2 regions of the Oricola indica genome follow, and region 2 is predicted to be linked to the other one. Evidence: predicted binding sites of a transcription regulator. Region 2 holds the regulator's gene; the other holds the start of a gene.
What was found. The regulator LexA, encoded in region 2, represses DNA repair genes until DNA is damaged. The targets are predictions, from matches to a motif close to TGTTCNNNNTGTGTTCNG.

Region 1 (7,331 bases), 200 kb from region 2:
AGCGTGCGCCGGTTGACGATGCGGGTATCGATGCGATTGGCGAAATCCTCAAGGCTCGCGAACGGCTTGTCGCCGCGCCGTTCGACGATGTGGTCCACCGCCGCGTCGCCGACGCCCTTGATGGCGGCAAGCGCATAGTAGATCGTCTTTTCGCCGACCTCGAAGGCCCGGTAGGACGTCTGCACGGACGGCGGCTGCACTTCGATGCCGAGCCGTATGGCGTCGCGGCGGAAATCGTTCAGCTTGTCGGCATTTGCCATGTCATAGGTCATCGACGCGGCGAGGAACTCGACCGGGTAATGCGCCTTCAGATAGGCGGTCTGATAGGAGACGATGGCATAGGCGGCGGCGTGCGACTTGTTGAAGCCGTAGTCGGCGAACTTGGCCAGCAGGTCGAAGATGAAGTCGGCCTGGTTCTTGGAGACCCCCCGCTCGACCGCGCCCTCGACGAAGATGCCGCGCTGCTTTTCCATCTCGGCGCGGATCTTCTTGCCCATGGCGCGGCGCAGAAGGTCCGCCTGTCCGAGCGTGTAGCCCGCCAGTTCCTGGGCGATCTGCATCACCTGTTCCTGGTAGACGATGACGCCCTGCGTCTCCTTGACGAGATGGTCGATCTTCGGATGGATCGACGCGATTTCCTCCTCGCCATGCTTGCGCGCATTGTATGTCGGGATGTTCTCCATCGGACCCGGCCGGTAGAGCGCCACCAGCGCGATGATGTCCTCGATACGGTCCGGCTTCATGCCGAGCAGCGCCTTGCGCATGCCCGCCGATTCAACCTGGAACACGCCAACGACCTCGCCACGCGACATCATCTCGTAGGTCGGACGGTCGTCGAACGGCAAGTTGGACAGATCGATCTTGATCCCTTTGCGGGCGATCAGGTCGACGGCGGTCTTCAGCACGGTCAGCGTCTTCAGACCGAGGAAGTCGAACTTGACGAGGCCGGCGTCCTCGACCTTCTTCATGTTGAACTGCGTGACCGGCATGTCCGAACGCGGATCGGAATACATCGGCACCAATTGCCAAAGCGGCCGGTCGCCGATGACGATGCCGGCGGCGTGGGTCGAGGCGTGCCGGTAAAGGCCTTCGAGCTTCAGGGCCATGTCGAGCAGTCGTCCGACGATGGGCTCCTTTTCCTTTTCCTCCTCGAATTTCGGTTCTTCCTCGATCGCCTTGCCGAGCGGCGTGGGATTGGCCGGATTGTTCGGGACGAGCTTGCACAGCCGGTCGACCTGTCCATAGGGCATTTCCAGCACGCGGCCGACGTCGCGCAGCACGGCGCGCGCCTGCAGCGTTCCGAAGGTGATGATCTGGCCGACCTGCTCGCGTCCGTATTTCTCCTGGACGTAGCGGATCACCTCCTCGCGCCGGTCCTGGCAGAAGTCGATGTCGAAGTCCGGCATCGAGACGCGATCCGGGTTGAGGAAGCGCTCGAAAAGCAGCGAGAAACGCAGCGGATCGACATCGGTGATCGTCAGCGCCCATGCGACGAGCGAACCCGCGCCGGATCCGCGACCCGGACCGACCGGAATATCGTGCGCCTTCGCCCATTTGATGAAGTCGGAGACGATCAGGAAGTAGCCCGGGAACTGCATCGTCTCGATGATGTTGAGTTCGTATTCCAGCCGCTCGTCATATTCGCTGCGCTCGTATCCCTCGCTCATGCCCTGCTCGCGTATCCGCTTCTCGAGGCCCTCCCGCGCCTGGCGACGCAGTTCATCGGCTTCGGCGGCGACCGCTTCCTGGTGGCTGACGCCCTCGGAGGCCGCGAAGCGCGGCAGGATCGGCTTGCGGTTTTGCGGGTAATAGGAACAGCGCCGCGCGATCTCGACGGTGTTCTCGACCGCCTCGGGCAGATCGGCAAAGAGCGCGATCATCTCGGCTTCCGGCTTCAGCCAGTGATCGGGTGTCAATTGCCGGCGGTCGTCGATCGACAGAAGAGAGCCCTCCGCGATGGCGATCAGGGCGTCATGCGCCTCGAAATCGTCGGGCTTGAGAAAGAACGCCTCGTTGGTCGCGACAAGCGGCACGAGATGCCTGTAGGCCAGGTCGACGCTTCCCTGTTCGATCGCGCGGTCATATCCCTTGTGACGCTGCAACTCGATATACAGGCGGTCTCCGTAGATGTCCTTGAGGGCCAGTAGACGTTGCTCGGCGATCGGCTGATGCCCGTCGGCAATCATGCGCCCGATCGGACCGAGCGGGCCGCCGCTCAGGCAGATCACGCCCTCGGCGCGGTCCTTCAGCCAGTCGAAGCGCAACTGCGCGCGCGCACCCTCCTCCGTGTCGAGATAGGATTTGGAGACGAGCTCAACGAGGTTCGAATAACCGGCTTCCGTTGCGGCGATCAGCACCACGTTCTCGGTCTGGCGAATAGGGGACGTGCGGCCGCTGCCAGAGCGCGGCGTGGCGAGATCGCCGTCGAAGACGAGATCGAGCTGGCAGCCGATGATTGGCTGAATCCCGTCGCCCGACGCCTTCTGCGCGAATTCCAGCGCACCGAACAGGTTGCCGCTGTCGGCAATGCCGATGGCCGGCATGCGGTTCGTCTCGGCAAAGCCGATGATCTTCTTCAGCGGCAATGCGCCTTCGAGAAGCGAATAGGCCGAGTGGACGCGCAGATGGATAAAGCCGGGCGCGGCCGAAGCCGCCTGCTCGTCATGCTTGTCCGACTGTTGTCCGGCCATGGTCCGTTCCGCTCTCTGGTGATTTGATCGCGGCTCCGGCGAGTCGCGTTTCACCAACTATGGGAGGCCGGAACGGCGCGGTCCAGCCTTGCCGGAAACCATTCCCGGCATGGCTGTGGAAAGCATGAAGTCAGAGCGCGTTCACGCAGATCGAAAAGGTCGCGATGAAGGCAGCGATGGAAACGAAAGAGGCGATGTCACGGACGATGGAAGTCATGGTTTTGTCTCCTTGTTTTGTGTCTGTCTTCTTTATGTTTGTGTTTTGTTCTCTTTTCAAGGGAAAAGAGTCCTATCGCCACGAACGGGGAATCCTCGGTTAACGAGCAGTTAAAGGCGGATCAGCCGGTAAAGGGAACAATCTGCCCGTCGGCAAGCGTGACCACGCGGTCCATGCGTTCGGCAAGCGCGTGATTATGCGTCGCGACCAGCGCCGACAGGCCCGACTGGCGTGCGAGCGCGGCCAGCGCCTCGAAGACATAGCCCGAGGTTTCGGGATCGAGATTGCCGGTCGGTTCGTCGGCCAGCAGGACGAGCGGCGCATTGGCAACCGCGCGCGCTATGGCGACGCGCTGCTGTTCGCCGCCGGAGAGTTCGGCCGGGCGGTGTTCCGCGCGCGGTCCGATGCGAAGATAGTCGAGCAACTGGCGCGCCCGCGTCTCCGCCTCGCTCTTCGCCAGCCCCCGGATCATCTGCGGGATCATGACATTCTCCAGCGCCGAGAATTCCGGCAGGAGATGGTGGAACTGGTAGACGAAGCCGATATCGTTGCGGCGCCGTGCCGTGCGCTCCGCGTCGCTGAGTGTCCCGCAGCCGGTGTCTGCGATGTAGACCTCGCCCTCGTCCGGGCGCTCCAGAAGGCCCGCGAGATGCAGAAGCGTCGACTTGCCGGCGCCCGACGGCGCGACCATCGCCACCATCTCTCCAGCCCGCAACTCGAAGTCGGCGCCCTTGAGAATTTCGAGCAGATGGTCGCCTTCCTTGTAGGCGCGATGCACGCCCGTCAGGCGCAGTACGGTGCTGTCGCCGGCCATCACTCGTACCTCAACGCTTCGACGGGATCGAGCTTGGCGGCGCGCCATGCCGGCAGGATCGCGGCGAGGAAGGAAAGGCTGAGCGAGAGAACCACCACGGCCAGCGTCTCGTAGGGATTCATCTTCGCCGGTATCTCGCTGAGAAAGCGGATCGTCGGGTCCCAGACATCCGCGCCGGCCATCCAGTTCATTAGCCGCTGGATGCCCTTGATGTTCCAGCACACCAGCAGCCCGAGCACGAAGCCGGTCGCCGTGCCGACGAAACCGACGCCGATACCGGCCATAATGAAGATGCGCATGATAGAGGCCTGCGTCGCCCCCATGGTGCGCAGGATCGCAACGCCCCGCGCCTTTTCCTTCACCATCATGATCAGGCTCGCGATGATGTTCAGCGAGGCGACCAGAACCACGATCGACAGGATCAGGAACATCGCGTTGCGCTCGATGATCAGCGCCGAGAAGAAGGCCTGGTTGCGCTGCCGCCAGTCGGACATCAGGATCGGCCGCTCGGCCGCCGCCTCGATCAGCGGCCGGTAGGAATCCACGGCGTCGGGGTCATCGACGAACAGTTCGATGACCTGCGCCTCGCCCTCGACATTGAAATAGAGCTGGGCTTCCTCGAGCGGCATGAAGATGATCGAGCTGTCATATTCCGACATGCCCATCTCGAAGATCGCGCGCACGGGATAGGATTTCACGCGCGGCGTCGTGCCGAAGGGCGTCACATCGCCTTCCGGCGAGATGACCTTGATCAGGTCGCCTGTCACGAGGCCGAGATTGAGCGCCATGCGCGTGCCGATCGCGACACCGTCGCCTGTCAGGTAGGATTCGATCGATCCTTCCTTGATGTTTCCGGCGATGGAATCGAGCTTGACGAAATCCGCACCGCGCACGCCGCGCACGAGAACGCCCGCCCCCGCGCCGACATTGCCGGTCGCCAGCGCCTGGCCCTCGACGATGGGCATCGCCATCTTCACGCCGGGCACACCCGACACGCGATCCGACACTGCCTCGTAATCGTCCAGCGGCCGTTCGATGGCCGAGATCACGAGATGTCCGTTCAGTCCGAGAATGCGGTCAAGCAATTCCCCGCGGAAACCATTCATCACCGCCATGACGATGATCAGCGCCGCCACGCCCAGCGTCACGCCGATCAGCGAGATCAGGGTCACGATGGAAACGGCCGCTTCCTTGCGGCGCGGCTTCAGGTAGCGCCACGCCACCAGCCTTTCGAAGGCGGAAAACGGGCGCGCATTGCCGTTGCGCTGCGCGGACGGGGTTGTTTCGGTGGGGCTTTCGGCCACTGCGGTCACGCGGTCAGCCTCTGCCTGTGAGCATGTTGACGGCTGCTTCGGGCGTCACTTCCTGGCGCTCGCCGGTCTTGCGGTTCTTGACCTCGACAACGCCGTTGCCGACGCCGCGCGGGCCAACGACCACCTGCCAGGGCAGCCCGATCAGGTCCATCGCCGCGAATTTGGCTCCGGCCCGGTCGTCCGTGTCATCGAGAAGCGGGTCGACCCCGGCTTTGGTCAGCGCCGCATAGACCTGATCGGACACGCCGTCGCAGCCGGCATCGCCGGGCTTCATGTTGACGATGGCCGCACCGAAGGGCGCGACACTTTCCGGCCAGATGATTCCATTGTCGTCATGGGAGGCCTCGATGATGGCGCCGATAAGGCGCGTCGGGCCGATGCCGTAGGAGCCCATCGAGACATTGTGCTGCTTGCCATCCGGGCCGGTCACGGCCGCGCCCATCGGTTCGGAATATTTCGTGCCGAAATGGAAGATATGGCCAACCTCGATGCCCCGCGCGGACAGGCGCTCGGCTTCCGGCGTCTTCGCCCATTCGGCCTCGTCATGCATCTCGTCGGTCGCCGCATAGGGCGTCGTCCACTTCTCGACGATGGACGCCATCTGCGCGTCGTCGTGGAAATCGACATTGGCGCCGGGCACGTCCAGCTCCAGATAATCGCGGTGGCAGAAAACCTCCGACTCACCGGTCTCGGCGAGCACGATGAACTCGTGGCTGAGGTCGCCGCCAATCGGTCCGGTGTCTGCGCGCATCGGGATCGATTTCAGGCCGCAGCGGTCGAAGGTGCGCAGATAGGCGACGAACATGCGGTTATACGCCGCGCGCGCGCCCTCGAAATCGAGATCGAAAGAATAAGCGTCCTTCATCAGGAACTCGCGCCCGCGCATGACGCCGAAGCGCGGCCGCACCTCGTCACGGAACTTCCACTGAATGTGGTAGAGATTGAGCGGAAGGTCCTTGTAGGAGCGCACATAGGACCGAAAAATATCGGTGACCATTTCCTCGTTGGTCGGGCCGAACAACATCGCGCGATCATGCCGGTCGCGTATGCGCAGCATTTCCTGACCGTAATCATTATACCGTCCGCTCTCAATCCACAGATCGGCAGGTTGGACGGTCGGCATCAGGATCTCGATAGCGCCGGCCCGGTTCTGCTCCTCGCGGATGATGTTGCAGACCTTGTCCAGCACCTTCTTGCCGAGTGGCAGCATAGAATAGATGCCGGCAGCCTGCTGGCGGATCATGCCGGCGCGCAGCATAAGGCGATGGGAAACGATCTCGGCTTCCTTGGGATTTTCCTTCAAAAGCGGCAGGAAATAACGCGACAGACGCATGGGCTGATTCCAGAATCGAAGTGTTGGGGTAAGGCAAGAATCGGGCGCAATTCCGGCATTACGGCCGCCTTCATAAGCGCTTCGCCCGCAAATTGAAACGGTTGTGGCGCGCCGTTTTGACGCCGGATGAAACTCCATGGGCAATACGACGCATAACCAATGCAATTTTTTCGGTGACAAGGGGCGAAAGCATTGCTACGTAAGACGCTGGCTCGAACCGGGCATACCCGGCCGAGCTAACGAACGTGGTCAAAGTCTTGGGAGGAATGGATTTTCCGCGCTCGCATGTCGAGCTGCGACACTGCCACGGCAGCGGATGAAAATCGGGCCCGTTCTGAGTGGCAGGGTGCAAACCCTGCCACTTAATTTTTTTCAGCCTTGGCTTTTCTTCAGATCAACGGAATTCGGGCACGATCCGCGGCAGGTCGTCGACGCTGTATCCCATCACCGCCGTGACGTAATAAAACAGCCCGAAGATCACGAGCGAGATGACCGTGGTCATCGCCATCTTCTTGCCGAGCGCCGGTTTCGCCGGCGCGCCATGTTCCGTGCCGAGCGTGATGTCGTTCTCCTCCACCTGGCTGCGCACGCCGATCGGCAGCATCATGAAGAGCACGATCCACCAGATGATGAAGTAGATTGCGAGGGCGGAAATCACGTTCACGGTCGGCGCCTATACCTGTTCGAGTTCGATCAGCGTGCCGTCGAAGTCCTTGGGGTGGAGGAACAGCACCGGCTTGCCATGCGCGCCGGTCTTCGGCTCGCCGTCTCCCAGCACCCGCACGCCGTCGCTCTTGAGCGCATCGCGCGCGGCGAGGATGTCGTCGACCTCGTAGCACATGTGGTGAATGCCGCCCGACGGGTTCTTTGCCAGGAAGGCGGCGATCGGCGAATTCTCGCCGAGCGGCTCCAGCAATTCGGTCTTGGTGTTGGCCAGTTCGACGAAGACCACCGTCACGCCGTG
Region 2 (7,331 bases):
ACGTCGCGCGGCCGGTCAGCGCCGCTCTGAGCGGCTGCGCAACCTTGCCGAGCTTGAGTTCCTCGGTTTCCGCAAAGGCACGTACAGCTGCGTCCAGCGCCTCGACGGACCATTCGCCAATCGCCTCGAGTTGCGGTCGCAGGCGGCCCAGAACCTGCCGCGCTTCGTCGGACAGGATACCGGACGCCTTTTCATCGAAGTTCAAAGGACGGTCGGCGAAAAGATAGCCAGCGCTGTCGATCAGTTCGGTCAGCGTCTTGGCGCGTTCCTTGAGGCCCGGCATCGCTTCGAGCAGCTTTGCGCGCATGTCTGCAGCCGAGAGCTTTTCGCGTATGGCTTCCGTGTTTTCGAGTTCCGGCAGAAGGGCCTCGATTCGTTCGACAAGATAGGCATCGTCGGCGCCGCGGATATAGAGCCCGTTGGTGGCTTCCAGTTTGGCGAAGTCGAACCGCGCCGCGCCCTTGTTGACGTCGGTAACGTCGAACCACTCGATCATCTGCTCCGTCGACATGATCTCGTCGTCGCCATGGCTCCAGCCAAGACGGGAGAGGTAGTTCCTCAATGCCTCGGGCAGATAACCCATTGCCCTGTAGGCTTCGACGCCAAGCGCGCCATGGCGCTTGGAGAGCTTCGCACCGTCGGGGCCGTGGATCAGCGGAATATGGGCCATGTTCGGGACGTCCCAACCCATCGACTGGAAAATGATCGTCTGGCGCGCCGCATTGGTCAAATGATCGTCGCCGCGAATGACATGCGTGACGCCCATGTCGTGATCGTCGACTACGACCGCAAGCATGTAGGTCGGATTGCCGTCCGATCGCAGGATGATGAAATCGTCCAGATCCTTGTTCGGGAACCGCACATCGCCCTGGACCATGTCGCGTACGACCGTTTCGCCCTCGCGTGGCGCCTTGATGCGAACCACTGGCGACACGCCTTCAGGGGCCTCCGAGGGGTCGCGGTCACGCCAGCGGCCGTCATAGCGGGGCGGACGGCCTTCCGCGCGGGCTTTCTCGCGCATCTCCGTCAGTTCCTCGGCGGATGCATAGCAGTGATAGGCCAAGCCTTTTTCGACCAGCTCGAGCGCAACGGCGCGATGTCTGACGGCCCGTTCGTACTGGGATATGGGCTCGCCGTCCCAATCCAGTCCGAGCCAATGCAACCCGTCCAGAATCGCCTCAACCGCTGCTTGCGACGAACGTTCGCGGTCGGTATCTTCGATCCTCAGATACATTTTGCCGCCGGTGTGTCGGGCGTAGAGCCAGTTGAACAGTGCGGTGCGTGCGCCGCCAATGTGCAGGAAACCGGTCGGGGAGGGGGCGAAACGGGTGACGACCTCGCCAGTCATGCTGTGCTCCGATTGTTTTGATTAGCGGGCCGTCAAGGCGGCCGGGTGCGGAATTCGGTGCACGTCTAACACACGCCGCGCCCAGCGCAAACAAGGCCTGTGGCGCCCGGAGCGCTCATCCGCGATGACCGGGGAATCCAGGCACGACACGCGGACCACGACCGATGAGAGGCTGTTCTTTCGCCCAGCCGGCGAAGAGGCCGGGCAAACGGTCATTCCGGTCGTCGAAGAGGCATTGCCCGACGCCGCAACGCCGTTCCCGCGCCCACATCTGCCCCGGCTGCCTGTGCCGACCCGTCGCAGCCTGCAACGCGCATGGCGGAGCGCCACAGAGCGCGAACGAGCCGTCGGTACGCCTTTCCTGTTTCTTCCCGTCGGACTGCTCGCGGGTATCGTTTTATATTTTCGCCTTCCGGTCGAACCGCAGCCCTGGAACCTGCCGGTCGGGCTCGTAACGCTCGCGCTCATTTTGTTTGCGCTGAGAGGCCAGACCGGGCCGGTGCGGATAGTGGCGGTGATCGGCTTCGTCATCGTCGCCGGAATGTCGCTGGCACAAGCGCAAACATGGTGGACGGCGACCCCAATGCTTGGCTCGGATGTCTCGACGCGCCTGACCGGTCGCATAACGGCGATGGAGGAGCGCGCAAACGGGCGGACCCGGTTCACGATCGACGTGCTGAAAACCGAGCGACCGGCCCTCTATTATGCGCCGGATCGCGTTCGTGTGACCGCACCGGGATCGGCCGAGGGTTTCGAGGTGGGAGGCGGGATAAAAGGGCTCGTCCGACTGACGTCGCCCTCCGGCCCTTTCCATCCTGGTGGCTACGATTTCGGTTTCCATGCCTTTTACGACGGCCTCGGCGCCAACGGCTTCTTTCTCGGCCATCCTGATCCGATTGAAATACCGGCGCAATCATGGGGCATGAAAAGCCTCGCAACGGCTGTCGAGCGTGCGCGCCTTGCGATCAGCCGGGAGATCCAGCGATCCGCACCGGGACGGGAAGGCGCCGTCGCCGCGGCTCTTGTGACGGGAAACAAGTCCGGTATTCCGGAAAGCGTGACCGAAGCGCTCCGCGTCTCCGGGCTGGCTCACATCCTGTCGATTTCCGGCCTCCACATGGCGCTTGTCGCGGCAACGGTGATGGCGACGCTGCGGCTCGGGTTCGCCTTCGCTCCCGAGTGGTCGGCACGCCGCCCCGTGAAGAAATATGCGGCAGCCGGTGCGCTTGCCGCTACGGGGTTCTACCTGTTCCTCGCAGGCGCCGGCGTCGCCACCCAACGCTCTTTCGCAATGCTCGCCATCATGCTGTTGGCGCTGACATTCGACCGGAACGCCGTGACCATGCGCAATCTGGCACTGGCGGGCCTGCTTGTCATGGCAATCGCACCGCATGAGGTGACGGGTCCCGGGTTCCAGATGTCGTTTGCCGCAACCGCAGCGCTGATTGCTGTCTATGGCGGCTGGCAGGATTGGACCAACAGGCGCGAGAGGCGGCAAACGGAACGAACGGAGAGGGGACCGTTCATCGCCGGTCTTGTCACCCTGTCGCGCTATGCGTTCGGAATAGCCGTGACATCGCTGGTCGCCGGGGCCGCGACTGGACTGTTCGCATCCTATCATTTCGGGCGGGTCGCGCCCTATGGCTTGCTCGCAAATCTGGCCGCCATGCCCGTCGTGACAATCCTGGTCATGCCGCTTGCGGTCGCCGCCATGGTCGTCATGCCGTTCGGCCTGCATGTCTACCTCTTCAAGGCGATGGCATGGGCGGTGGGGCTGGTAATCGCCATCGCCGAACGTGTCGCGGCTATGCATCCGCCGCTTGCGACCGGACAGATGCCGGCCGCGGCGCTTGGACTGCTGTCATTGGGACTTGTGATACTGTGCCTGCTGACGACCCGCCTGCGATGGCTGTCGCTGCCGTTCTTCGGGGCAGGGTTCATCGTCTGGTCCGCTACGTCGCCTCCGGTCGCTGTCATGTCCGAAGACGGTCGCCAGTTTGCGTTGATCCAGGCGCAGGCAGATGCCGTCCGCCTGCATACCAATCGGGAACGTCCGAACGCTTTCACGATGGAGTTGTGGCAGCAGGCCTATCGGGCGACCGATTTCATCAAACCCGACGAGTCTGCGGTCATGACATGCGATAAGACGATCTGCAGCGCACAGGCCGGCAATGCGCGTGCGCCCGCGCGAATTGGCTATGTATCGGCGGCCTTCGAAGACTTGAGGATGTCCGGTTCGAGCCTCGAAACGCTATGCCGCGAATACGATCTGGTGATCTTCGCCAAGGCGCCGTCGCCAAAAACCTGCGCCGACGGCACGCCCGTTCTTTCCGCGCAAACGCTGGCCTTGAATGGAACGGCTGAAATCCGTCTCGCGCCCGGTGGCCAAGTCAAGATCACGCATGCGCTTCCAGGACCCGTCAGGCCATGGCTGGATCACCGCCGCTATTCGCGTGCCGCACGCGACCTTGCCGATCGGCGATAGCGTCAGTAGCGGCGAATGAGACCGACGAGCCGACCCTGCACGCGAACGCGGTCGGGTCCGAAGATACGGGTCTCGTAGGCCGGATTCGCCGCTTCGAGCGCGATCGAGGCGCCCTTGCGGCGGAAACGTTTCAGCGTCGCTTCCTCGTCGTCCACGAGTGCCACGATTATGTCGCCCGCATTGGCGGTATCGCTCTTCTTGATGATCGCCGTATCGCCGCTGAAGATACCGGCCTCGATCATCGAATCGCCCTCGACCTCAAGCGCGTAATGCTCGCCTGCGCCAATCATGTCCGGCGGAAGCGAAATCGAGCGCGTCTGGTGTTCGATGGCGGAAATCGGCACGCCGGCCGCGATCTTGCCCATGACGGGGATCGGGATCGGGCCGTCCGCATCATTTGCTTTGACGGGTCGCGGAGCCGGCTTCGGTTCCGGCGCTGGTCTCCCAAGACTTCCCTGGATGACACTGGGCGAAAAACCACGCCGTTGACCCGCGCCGGGCGTCAGGCTGTCGGGCAGCCGGATTACCTCCAGAGCACGAGCGCGATTCGGAAGCCTGCGAATAAACCCGCGCTCTTCCAGCGCGGTGATCAGGCGGTGAATTCCGGACTTCGAGGCGAGGTTCAGCGCTTCCTTCATTTCGTCGAAGGATGGCGGCACGCCGGACTCCTTCAGACGCTCATTGATGAACATCAGGAGATCGAGTTGTTTGCGTGTCAGCATCGCGCCCTCGCAGAATCAAATATAAACAAACACAGAACGGACATTATCTGTTCCATATGTGTTCTGCAAGCGTTTAACAATCGTTTAAGCGCCGGGCTATTTAAGCTCCAATATTTCCACCGTGTCGCCAATGGCCGCCGAAGCCGCGTGCGGCGGTCGTATGATCAGCGCGTCGGAGCGCGCAAAAGTGCTGATCATCGAGGAATCCTGAACGGGGAAGGGGGTGACGTGGAGTTCACCTGATTCGGCGCGGTATGTCGCCGCGCGCACATAATCCTCGCGGCGGTCGTTCTCGCGCATCGGCGCATCGAGAACCGCCGGCACGCGCCGTTGCGCGAAATTCCGCCCTCCGAGCTTTTCGAGAAGCGGCCGGAGAAACAGGATGGCGCAGACCATTGCCGAGACAGGATTGCCCGGCAGGCCGAGAATGCGCATGTCACCGAGACGGCCGAACATCAGCGGCTTGCCCGGGCGCATGGCGATCCGCCAGAAGTCGAGTTCCATCCCGCGTGCGACGAATACCTTCTGGACGAGGTCATGATCGCCGACAGATGCGCCGCCAAGGGTCACCAGTATATCGAGCTCATCGGCGACCGCGCGGTCCAGCCTGTCGGCAAGATCCGCTTCCCGATCCGCGACGATGCCGAGATCGATGGCATCGCCGCCGGCTTCGCGCGCAAGCGCCGCGACGCCGTATGAGTTCGATGCGATGATCTGGCCCGGACCGGGCACTGAGCCGGGCAGCAGCAATTCATCGCCGGTCGCGAGAATGCCAACGCGCGGTTTTCGAATGACAGGCAATTCAGGATGATTGGCCGCCGCCGCGAGGCAAAGCGCCCCGGTATCGATCATCTTTCCGGCCGGAAGCACGGATTGCCCCTGCTTGAAGTCGAGGCCGGCGGCGCGAATATGGCGTCCTGCCGGTTCGCTCTGGTTCGAGCGGATACGGCCATCGGCGAGAACGGTCGCGTTTTCCTGCAACATCACCGTGTCGGCGCCGCCGGGCACGACGCTTCCGGTGAAGATCCGCACGGTCTGGCCCGCACCGACCTTGCCTTCAAAGGGATGACCTGCAGCCGCTTCGCCGATCAGGTCGAGATCGGCAGGTGAATTCGCGATATCGGAAGCGCGCACCGCATAGCCATCCATGGCGGAAACGGCCTGCGGCGGCTGGGTGCGACGCGCCGTGATGTCGGCCGCAAGAACGCGCCCGTGGGCGTCGTTCAGCGCGACAGTCTCGCTACCGAGCGGCGCGGCATCCGCCAGCAGCCGTTCACGAGCCTCCGCGACGGGAATCAAGGGTCCACTCAAGGTGCGCTCCGGGTCCATTCGCCCGACTTGCCCCCGGTCTTGGAGACCAGCCGGACAGGTCCGATCTCCATGCCCTTGTCGATGGCTTTCGCCATGTCGTAGATCGTCAGGCAGGCGACGGAGACCGCGGTCAGTGCTTCCATCTCGACGCCGGTCTTGCCGGTCAGCCGCGCCAGCGCCTCGACGCGAAATCCGGGCAGGGCGGGGTCCGGTTCTATCTCGACCGAAACCTTGGACAGCATGAGGGGGTGGCAAAGCGGGATGAGTTCATGCGTCTTCTTGGCCGCCATGATCCCCGCGATCCGCGCCACCGAGACGACATCGCCCTTCTTGGCGTTGCCCGAAAGAATCGCATCCAGTGTCTCGGCGGTCATGCTGACATGGCCTTCGGCGACGGCTTCGCGCACCGTGTCGTCCTTGCTGGCGACATCGACCATGTTGGCCGCACCGTCAGCGCCCAGATGAGTCAGCGAGCCGGCTTCCCTTTCGGCCATCTCAGGCTGATTTCCGTTTAGCGCAGGCTTCGCCGGTCAGCAGGAGCCGTGTCGCGGCGGTGACGTCGTCCTGGCGCATGAGGCTTTCGCCGACCAGGAAGGCCGAGATGCCTGATCGCTCAAGGCGCAGGCAATCCTCATGCGTGACAATGCCGCTTTCGCCGACGAGCAGCCTGTCCCCGGTGACCATGGAGGCGAGCCGCTCGCTGTTCGCCAGATCGACTTCAAAGGTCCGCAGATTGCGGTTGTTGACGCCGAGCAGCTTCGAGGAAAGCTTCAATGCCCGTTCCGTTTCGGCCTCGTCATGGACTTCGATGAGTGCATCCATGCCGAGTTCGAAAGCGGTATCCTCGAGTGCGCGCGCTTCGTCGTCGGAGAGCGAGGCCATGATGATGAGGATCGCGTCGGCGCCCCAACTCCTCGCCTCATAGACCTGATATGGCTCGAACATGAAGTCCTTGCGAAGGGCCGGGAGCGAACACGCGTCACGCGCGGCCGTCAGATATTCCGGCGCGCCCCGGAAAGAGGGGGTGTCCGTCAGAACCGAGAGGCACGCCGCGCCGCCATGCTCGTAAGCCGTCGCCAATGCGGGCGGGTCGAAGTCGGGACGGATCAGCCCTTTCGAAGGGCTCGCCTTCTTGATCTCGGCAATCAGGCCGAATTCGCCGGCGGCCTTGCGGGCTTGAAGGGCAGCGAGGAACCCGCGAGGCGGCGCGATGTCCGCCAGGCGCGACTTGACCTCGTTCAACGGGCAGGCCGCTTTCGCCGCAGCGATTTCCTCGCGCTTATAGGCTTCGATTTTCTGCAGGATATCAGACACTTGTTCTACTGTCCTAAACCGTTTCGCCACGGGAGATCGCAGCCGCGCGTTCCATCACGGAGTGCGCCTTTCCGCTGTCGATCGACTCTGCCGCCTTCAACAGGCCGTCGGCAAGATCGGTGGCAAGATCGGCGACCACGAGGCCGGCGGC

Region 1: a site for LexA is predicted at 2,943-2,960, ahead of dnaE (DNA polymerase III subunit alpha). Genes of this name have one in related genera too.

The regions. Positions count from the first base shown of each region.
Region 1 is NZ_OZ245747.1:3,241,797-3,249,127, forward strand. Features, by position in the region: gene dnaE (DNA polymerase III subunit alpha) at 1-2,690, opposite strand, end outside; gene ACQK2M_RS16315 (ABC transporter ATP-binding protein) at 3,029-3,721, opposite strand; gene ACQK2M_RS16320 (lipoprotein-releasing ABC transporter permease subunit) at 3,721-5,034, opposite strand; gene proS (proline--tRNA ligase) at 5,039-6,367, opposite strand; gene ACQK2M_RS16330 (DUF1467 family protein) at 6,762-7,031, opposite strand; gene mce (methylmalonyl-CoA epimerase) at 7,041-7,331, opposite strand, start outside.
Region 2 is NZ_OZ245747.1:3,040,442-3,047,772, reverse strand. Features, by position in the region: gene gltX (glutamate--tRNA ligase) at 1-1,348, opposite strand, end outside; gene ACQK2M_RS15240 (ComEC/Rec2 family competence protein) at 1,473-3,833, shown strand; gene lexA (transcriptional repressor LexA) at 3,836-4,555, opposite strand; gene glp (gephyrin-like molybdotransferase Glp) at 4,652-5,866, opposite strand; gene moaC (cyclic pyranopterin monophosphate synthase MoaC) at 5,863-6,360, opposite strand; gene trpC (indole-3-glycerol phosphate synthase TrpC) at 6,362-7,180, opposite strand; gene trpD (anthranilate phosphoribosyltransferase) at 7,194-7,331, opposite strand, start outside.